Regions from separate parts of the Paenibacillus sp. TY11 genome, predicted to be linked through region 3. Evidence: a T-box and tRNA genes for the amino acid it is inferred to sense, from the RefSeq annotation. Region 3 holds a T-box; the other regions hold tRNA genes.
The links. A T-box is a leader RNA that pairs with one kind of tRNA and senses whether it is charged. The one in region 3 lies ahead of leuS (leucine--tRNA ligase), so its partner is inferred to be a tRNA-Leu.
Positions count from the first base shown of each region.

Region 1: it encodes a tRNA-Leu, which carries the amino acid that the T-box ahead of leuS (leucine--tRNA ligase) is inferred to sense. The anticodon was not compared.
Region 2: it encodes a tRNA-Leu, which carries the amino acid that the T-box ahead of leuS (leucine--tRNA ligase) is inferred to sense. The anticodon was not compared.
Region 4: it encodes a tRNA-Leu, which carries the amino acid that the T-box ahead of leuS (leucine--tRNA ligase) is inferred to sense. The anticodon was not compared.

Region 1 is NZ_JCBAIQ010000003.1:22,474-24,661, reverse strand. Features, by position in the region: gene AC6EJC_RS04300 (urease accessory protein UreF) at 1-458, opposite strand, end outside; tRNA gene AC6EJC_RS04295 (tRNA-Leu) at 722-804, shown strand; gene AC6EJC_RS04290 (glutathione peroxidase) at 952-1,437, opposite strand; cyclic di-AMP (ydaO/yuaA leader) riboswitch at 1,903-2,075, shown strand.
Region 2 is NZ_JCBAIQ010000007.1:127,626-129,813, reverse strand. Features, by position in the region: gene AC6EJC_RS09580 (carboxymuconolactone decarboxylase family protein) at 1-207, shown strand, start outside; gene AC6EJC_RS09575 (YhjD family protein) at 347-883, opposite strand; tRNA gene AC6EJC_RS09570 (tRNA-Leu) at 1,106-1,190, shown strand; gene msrA (peptide-methionine (S)-S-oxide reductase MsrA) at 1,947-2,188, shown strand, end outside.
Region 3 is NZ_JCBAIQ010000017.1:49,628-51,815, reverse strand. Features, by position in the region: gene AC6EJC_RS18425 (class I SAM-dependent DNA methyltransferase) at 1-198, shown strand, start outside; gene AC6EJC_RS18420 (tautomerase family protein) at 355-744, opposite strand; T-box leader at 929-1,185, shown strand; gene leuS (leucine--tRNA ligase) at 1,247-2,188, shown strand, end outside.
Region 4 is NZ_JCBAIQ010000007.1:216,415-218,602, reverse strand. Features, by position in the region: gene AC6EJC_RS10030 (GNAT family N-acetyltransferase) at 1-226, shown strand, start outside; gene AC6EJC_RS10025 (N-acetyltransferase) at 335-769, opposite strand; tRNA gene AC6EJC_RS10020 (tRNA-Leu) at 1,163-1,246, shown strand; gene AC6EJC_RS10015 (NAD(P)H-dependent oxidoreductase) at 1,387-1,917, opposite strand; gene AC6EJC_RS10010 (winged helix-turn-helix transcriptional regulator) at 2,118-2,188, shown strand, end outside.

The DNA.
Region 1 (2,188 bases), on a different contig from region 3:
GCAAGATAGCCGTGAACGGTCTGTTCTACATCGCTTCCGAGGAGGAAGTTAATCCAGGTGTGAACGGTAGCTAGTGTGCCAATCGCATTGTATTGAATGAGTATGGCTTCCAGTTGGTCAAATTCAAGCCAAGGATAAAGAGCTTTGGCGAGCTTGAGTAAACGCTGGCCAGATAGTCGCGACTCTTTCACGTGCTGCAAGGAGGAACGTTGGGTATGCAGCATCTTATCAATAAGAGCGATCCGCCAACCGTCGTTTTGTTGGATGGCGACATACAGACTTTTGATGGCCATGCCGTCAAGGGTTGTAAATTGAGGATACAAATCGTCCCGCATGTAATGTTCCAGGTCTTGCAGACAGTTCAAGTGTCCGTTACGGAATAGTTCCTCCAGTCCGTAAAAACGGGTAAAGCCACCAACGGGTAGGGAAGGGTCCAACAATAATGCGTAGTTCAGCAAGCGGTTGCCTTTATGCAGGGCGGTTCGCCTCCTTGGAGTGAATCTTTATGTTATATTATTTGACTTAGTTCTTTGTTTAAATGAAATCATTTAAATTAATATGTAATATATATTTACACTTATAATTCTTTTGTGTCAAATTAAATATTTTTATAGCTCATATATGTTAAATAAAATAACATTAAAAATAATTATTATATTTTTGTTTACAAATAGATGATGAGAGAGTATAATAAATCTGTTGCCTCAATACATTATGATTTGCGGTCGTGGTGGAATGGCAGACACGCTATCTTGAGGGGGTAGTGGGCGTACGCCCGTGGAGGTTCGAGTCCTCTCGACCGCATTATATGCAAAACCCAGTTGAAAAAGCATCCTGACACGTTCTACGTGAAGGGATGCTTTTTTTGTTAAGCACTTTCGTTATATCCTCCAGCAACAGAAGCGATCGTATGGAAGACAGGCTGCTTGTTGACTTTGATAAAGTAAAATGTCAGTTTTCCTGCAAAAGCTTCTCAATATCCCCTGCCAGCTTATCCGGAGTGGTTTGCGGCGCATAACGCTTAAATACGTTACCTTCGCGTGTAATTAAGAATTTAGTGAAATTCCATTTGATCGCTTTGGAGCCTAATACCCCCGGAGCTGTTTGGGTCAGGTAGCGAAATAAGGGGTGCGCTTGATCGCCATTGACATCTGTCTTGGCGAACATCGGAAAGGTAACTCCATAATTGACTTGGCAAAACTCGGAAATCTCCTCGCTGGAACCCGGCTCTTGTTTGGCAAACTGGTTGCTGGGAAATCCCAAAATTTCGAGCCCCTGTTCATGGTACTGGTCATATAGCTCTTGTAGCGCTTTGTATTGGGGGGTTAATCCACATTTGCTGGCTGTGTTCACGATAAGCAGTACTTTCCCTTCATATGTGGATAACGGAATTTGTTTCCCTTGCAGGGTTTGTGCATCATATTCATAAACGGTCATGTTATCCCTCCTTATTCGATATTCTACAATTAAATTTTAAACAACTTAATAAGAGGTTGCAAGTTGGGATAGCTATAATAAGCGTTCGGCCACTGTAAAATCGTATTTTGTTCAAAACGGTAAATCGCGCTGCAAATGGAGCGAATTGAGGTGTTTCTTCTCATAAAAGCGGGTTCAATCGGTATTTATCTGTTACATATAGCGTATTTTCTTCCCTTTTTACAAAAAAGGGACAACAACGCCTTACCCTACGCCAATATTGACATGCCTATCATTTTCAAAAAGGGATGAAAAACAGAGATTGAAGGAGCTGTGATAAGCATAATTGCATTGTAAGCGTTATTATTAATCTTCTATGCTCTAAAGGCCGATTTATAACCCCGCAGTTGAGCTTTACAGTCTTCCTTGCGCGGGTGTATGATTCAAGACGTAATTTCAAATTAACATGAATGAAGCAACAACGAATTGTCTATAGCGCTGAATTTTGCAGTTGCAAAAGCGGGGGAACCAATCGAGACTGTACGGCTTTGGAAGTCGTGTGTCTCATGGGGTGAATTTTCCGGTCAAGTGCCAGAAATAGGGCGACTCTCACGTCCGAATCCGACAGCTAACCTCGTAAGCGTACAGGGAGAGGCAACAAACCGCCGTGTGCAGCCATGGTTTATTTTATCATGGATATGTAAGAAGCCGGAGGAAAGCCTTTTTCCTTCGGCTTCTTTTTGTTGTCTTTTATACCGGGAGAGGAGCTACT
Region 2 (2,188 bases), on a different contig from region 3:
TTAGATGAGAAAACCAAGCAACTGATTGCGCTAGGTATTGGCTTATTTGCCAACAATGAGGTATGCACGTTTTATCACGTGAACGAGGCGCGGTCCAAAGGAGCCAGTGATCAGGAAATTATGGAGACCATTGCTGTAGCCGCAGCGGTAGGTGGAGGACATGCTCTAAGCCAAGGGGTTACTCGTGTACAGAAGGCGCTGCAATAAAGCGAATTATTAATAGATATCCTCATACTCCGTTATAGCGGATATAGATCGATTTGGATATATGAAGGTTATTAGAAAGAAGCTTCCGAGCACAGTTGGTGTCTGTGGAAGCTTCTTTCAATTGCGTGTTGGGCGGGGATTATGCTCTTCTGCTTGCGGCAAAAGCAGCAGGGCGAGGCGACTTACGCTTATAGGCCGAAGAGGATGTAACCAAACTTCGTTCAACGATGCGTAGGGGTTTGAAAGTTGAGCTGTTTTGTAATTCGGGGCGATGCTTCTCTGGTAAAGGAAGAGTGGCCGTATGGGGCATAGAGGTAGAGAGCCCCAGATAAGCGCGCATTCGTTCATACATTTCTTTACGGAATGCGGGCATAGCCATACTGAATTGCTCTTTATTTCCTTTACTTATATAGATGGCGTGAACGCCGGAGTGGTTTTGTTGTATGTCCAGAACACGAATGTGATATTTATTAAATTCATGTTTTATTTCAGATAGCAGGATTCCGGTACGATCTACACCTGCGTTAACCATTTCGACATAAAGATCAGGGGTTTTCAGCATACCGCTTTCTTCAAGAATTAGGCTGTCCCGCTCAAATACTTTTTGAATAAAGGTAAGGAGCAGATAACTTTTCACAAGAGACCATTCATGCTGAGTAGTATCTGAAGAGATCATTACCATTCACCGCCTTAGGAAAATGTGATGATTATCCATAACTGATTGAAGAAAAGGAACTTTTGTTCCCAAGAACTCATGTTCCTATTTTAACGTATTATTCCTTTTTTATCAAGGGGGAATTAAGAAACATAAAAGGTTTGACATCTTGATATGAGCATGGTATGATCTATCTTGTCGCTAAGAAAGATTGATCTTTCGAGGACATACGACAACATATATGCGGTCGTGGCGGAATTGGCAGACGCGCACGGTTCAGGTCCGTGTGGGCTAACCCCCCGTGGAGGTTCGAGTCCTCTCGACCGCATCATCTTATAATACACAGGTTCGTGAATTGCTTTTGTAGCAATTTACGAACCTTTTTTATATGTTTAAGAGATTTATGTTGTTGCTCAAGACCTGTGTCGAAAATCTCTGAGTTATAATTCGGAGGAACATAGATATTAACTGTTATGAAAGAAACTTTCAAACCAAAGAATGAATTTTTGTGGGTTTTTATTTGAAAAATATCCCTCCAGAAGCTGTGAGAGCAGGATAATTAATGCTTACCAATGACCGGAGAAATTTTCTTAATTGAATCTATTGAATAGAATAGCTTTTGGGACCTGCATTTTTTAATGCCTCTGCAGCCTGTGCAGACAAACCCTCTGCGACTAGGAGCGCTTCATCCAAGCTTTCTTTATGCAAGGATCGGCTTGAGTCGAGGGATTATTTTCCGGACTATTTTGCCAATAAGCTAAAGGCTCCGATTCTGGGAGAGAGAATAGTTGCCAAACCCAAAGGCCTCTACGCCGTCATAAATCACAGAGGATCATATGAAACAATGTCTGAAGCGTACTCTAATATAAAAGAGTACATAGGGAGTAAAGGGATGGCTGTATGCGGGAGTGCGTACTCAGTAGAGTTGCTCAACTATTTTGCAGAAAAAAATCCGGACGACTATGTAATACGGATATCGGTTGAGGTTTGTAAAGGGAGAAAATTTCTTTTATAAGGCTTCGTTTTAAGATATGATAGAAAATAACGCATTTTATGATGAAGCTATTGAAAGGTTGGATGAAAGATGGAGAAAGCAACTTTTGCAGGTGGATGCTTCTGGTGTATGGTGACTCCGTTCGAGGAGCAGCCGGGCATTCATGGCATTGTCTCAGGCTATACTGGAGGGGCGATTCCCGATCCGACCTACGAACAGGTTAAAACAGGAACTACAGGTCACTACGAGGTGGTGCAGATTACTTTTGAGCCTGAGCTGTTTCCTTATGAAAAGCTGCTCGAATTGTATTGGCCGCAAACAGACCCTACGGA
Region 3 (2,188 bases):
TTTGCGAAAGCAGAACATGAAGGACGCGATCTGTATCAGCGTTTCGAGGAAATTCATGTACAGCGTGCCTATGACCCGGACTGGATGAAGTCAGAATTGTCCAAAGCGGGTTTTCGTGATGTGAAGGTATATGCGGATTTTGAATGGATAGAAGCAGAAAATGACGCAGCGAGACTGTTTTATGTTGCTGTAAAATAGCAAGGCTTCATTGAGCGAATATGCAAAAAAGAAAGACGCTTTTCATGATGACATGAAGGGCGTCTTTTTGCACTCAGGAGTGGCTGATGCTCGTATTTGAAAAAAGCCCCTGAGATTCCTCGAAGACTCAGCTTTTGCCTAATTAACTTTAGAGATTTATATGTTCACTTTATAGTTCAGCTGAAGTTCATCACCCGGTATACCCCGAATGCCCCAATTCTGTTTCGGCGTTTCAAATATAGTAATCTCAAGATCCTCTGGAGCAATGCCAAAATGATTCGTAATTCTTTGGAATAACAGCTGGATGAGCTGCTTCTTGGCTTCTGTAGTTCTGCCTTCAAAGATACTGATTTCAATAACGGTGTACGCCTCGGAGCGACCGTCGGCATATATAAAGTCTTCCTGACTCATAGGAAAAAAACGATGAAACCTCTTGTCTGGAGGATATTTGAACGCATCCACCACAGCGGAATGAATCACCTCTGAAAGTTGCTTTTTGATCGGATTTAGAGTTTCTTTTATTCCGTAAATTTTAATCTGTGCCATGTCTCAACTCACCTTTCTTATCTCAACTCATCTCAACTTGAATCAATTTAACTCGGAGTTAGTATAAAACATTCGTATTCATATGTCATGGGCAATTAGCATGAAGATGGTGTTTAGCACCAAATGTAGTCCTTATTTGACTTTTTTCGCGGTTTTCAATATAATAGTGCCATTATTAACGGTTAAACAATCGCTGATGAGGAATAGTAGCTTTGTCTGGACATGTAGAGAGCCGGCGGGTGGTGCAAGCCGGTTGACAGCGCAAAGTGAACTCGCCTCGGAGATATGCGTCCAACGCAGGAACGCCTTTACAGGTGTTTGTATCCTGTTATTAACCCGCATCGGATCACCTCCGTTATCAGGTGCAAAGGGAGTAGAACGCGAAGAACGCTTTCTGCTAACTAGGGTGGTACCACGGGAATATAACCTCTCGTCCCTAGCGCTGACACGCTACGGGATGCAGAGGTTTTTTTGTTGCATACCGTTTGAGGAGGAAAAAATAATGACAGACACACAGCCGAAGCACGGCTATCAACCGCAAAGTATTGAACCAAAATGGCAGAAATATTGGGATGAGAACAAGACGTTCCGTACCGGGGAAGAGCCGGGCAAACCGAAGTTTTATGCTTTGGATATGTTTCCGTACCCGTCTGGAGCCGGTCTGCATGTAGGCCACCCGGAGGGTTACACAGCTACGGATATTGTTTCACGATATAAAAGAATGCGCGGCTACAACGTACTGCATCCGATGGGTTGGGACGCCTTCGGTCTACCTGCCGAGCAGCATGCGCTGGATACAGGTGAGCACCCACGCGAAATTACGGTGAAAAACGTAAATAACTTCCGCCGTCAAATCAAATCGCTCGGCTTCTCATACGACTGGGATCGTGAAATCAGCACGACTGATCCTGATTATTACAAATGGACACAGTGGATCTTCATCCAGCTGTACAAGCGCGGCCTTGCTTATGTAGCTGAAGTACCCGTGAACTGGTGTCCAGCACTGGGAACGGTGCTGGCAAATGAAGAAGTTATTGACGGTAAGAGTGAGCGTGGCGGTCATCCAGTCGTCCGTAAACCAATGCGTCAATGGATGCTGAAAATTACGGAATACGCGGATCGTCTGCTAGATGACCTGGAGGAACTGGACTGGTCCGAGAGTATTAAGGATATGCAGCGGAACTGGATCGGTAAGTCTACCGGGGCAGAGGTTCGTTTTCCAATTGAAGGCTATGACGAGCAACTCACAGTATTTACAACTCGTCCGGATACACTGTTCGGCGCAAGCTATTGTGTGCTGGCTCCAGAGCAGGAATTGGTGGACATTATCACTACACCTGAGCAGAAGGATGCTGTACAACAGTACCGTGAACAAGCTGCTCGTAAAAGCGATCTGGAGCGTACGGATTTGGCCAAGGACAAAACAGGCGTATTCACAGGAGCT
Region 4 (2,188 bases), on a different contig from region 3:
AGTACTGGAGGTGGAGCCGCCAGTGGATGAATGGACTCGGAGAAGAATCGGTTTTTATGAGCGTTTGGGGTTTCATATGAACCATTTTGAGTATGTACAGCCCCCATTAAGAGAAGGGCAGGATAATCTGAAGCTTCAAATTATGAGCTATCCAGGTGCGCTGGCTGAACAGGATTTTGCTCCGTTTAAAAAGATTTTATATACCGAGGTTTATGGGCTTAAATAAGAGACTATATAAAGTCAGTTGTATTATATAAAATAAAAGGCTCTGCTTATGCCGTATTTTTACGGGAGCAGAGCCTTTTATTTTTAGGGCTGAAGGTGCTTCATTATGTTAGTGTCTTGTCCATATCATGACAAACTCTTTCTCGCCAGTCTCGGAATCTATAGATTCCTCTTGAATGGTAAATCCATTTTTAGTATAAAAGTTAAATGCTTTCGTGTTCGACTGGTATACCTTCAATTGGATCTGATCATATTGCTTCTTGACCCAATCTAGTAGTAACTTGCCATAGCCTTTTCTTTGAAGGTCTATGCGTATAAACAGAGCTGCCAAATACCCATCCACCATGGAAACGAAGCCACCAATGGTATGGTCGGGCTGAATGATAGCATAGTTTTGAGCTAGAGGGAGGTAATTGCTCTCCATCTCGGTCACTTGTGATCTCCAATATTGCGGATCAATAAAATGATGGGCTTCTATGGAAGCATCCAGCCAAATGGCTGCCAAATTCTTAAATTCTTCAACATTTACTGGTCTAATAGACATCGTATCGCCTCTTTTCATAGTATGTAATCTATTCCGATAGTTAATGATGAGAAGTATGATGTTGAAATAAAAAAGACCGTCCGTAGACGGTCTTTCTACCCGTGGCGCCTAACTAAAGCTTTGATCCGTATCCCGCGCCTCCGTCAACTCTGTAAATTAGAGAATAACGGACCGGGTAAGGGATACGCTCAACATGTGATTATTGATGTTGACGCACCTCCTTTCCTGATGCTTCCATATTACCATATCTGGTGTGTGATATCCAGTTATTTTCGTATGTTTTCAGGAAAAATTTATAGAGAATATTATATAAAAATAACTTGATTTTATGGTTCATGGGAGATATAATCTTAATTACGATGATTGAAAAACATCGGTATGAATACATAATATGCGGTCGTGGCGGAATTGGCAGACGCGCACGGTTCAGGTCCGTGTGGGCTAACCCCCGTGGAGGTTCGAGTCCTCTCGACCGCATCTTACCCTAACAATTACAGGTTCTTGGATTGGCTGGATGCCACCAAGGGCCTGTTTTCATATGGTCAAAAAGCTCCGTGTGTTGCTCATCTCCTGGTGAACGGCATTTATGACCATGTTATCAGAAATAAATAATCATTCTATTTATACTGGAATATATATTTAATATAGTCTTTTGCACTCTGACCAATTTCTTCATCGCTCGCTTGAAATGAGGCTCCGAAGACAGCGAAATAGGGTAATGATATTGCACCAACATGTACTGCGCTGGCTTTAAAAGGTGTTATAACTTCATCTACAGTAAAAGAAACGGAACCAGTAGGTAAGTAATTTTCTTTTTTATCGCCAATGGACATGGCTATCCCTAGCTTCTTATCTTTTAACTTATCGCCTTGTGAACCATAAGCCCATCCATGAGTAAAAACATCATCCAACCATTTTTTTAATAAAGGCGGGTAACTATACCAATATAAAGGAAATTGAAATATTATATTGCTATGTGCTTCAAGTAACTTCTGTTCTTTCAAAACATCAATGCTCCAGTTAGGATACTCTTTATAAATCTCATGAATTGTAATTTCATGGGTATATTGAAGTAATTCTTGTTTCCATCTTTGATTTACTCTAGAATCTTCAATATTCGGATGAGCTAAAATCACAAGAGTTTTCATAATAAATCACCTTTCTTGCGTAACATATTTTGCTTTTTCTAGATACTCTTATTATTATTCTGTACGCTTCAAAAAAAGTAAATACACACAATAAAGTAAGATAGTTACTTGAAAGTGTGCATTGGACTTAGAGTGAAGATATGCGATTATAGATATAATTAGATAAACTTTGTTATTTTTAGCGTTGAAGAGGTGGTACTATGAAACAATATAATTTAGGCATAGAAGCAACACTTGAGATCATCGGAGGTAAATGGAAATCATTAATCAT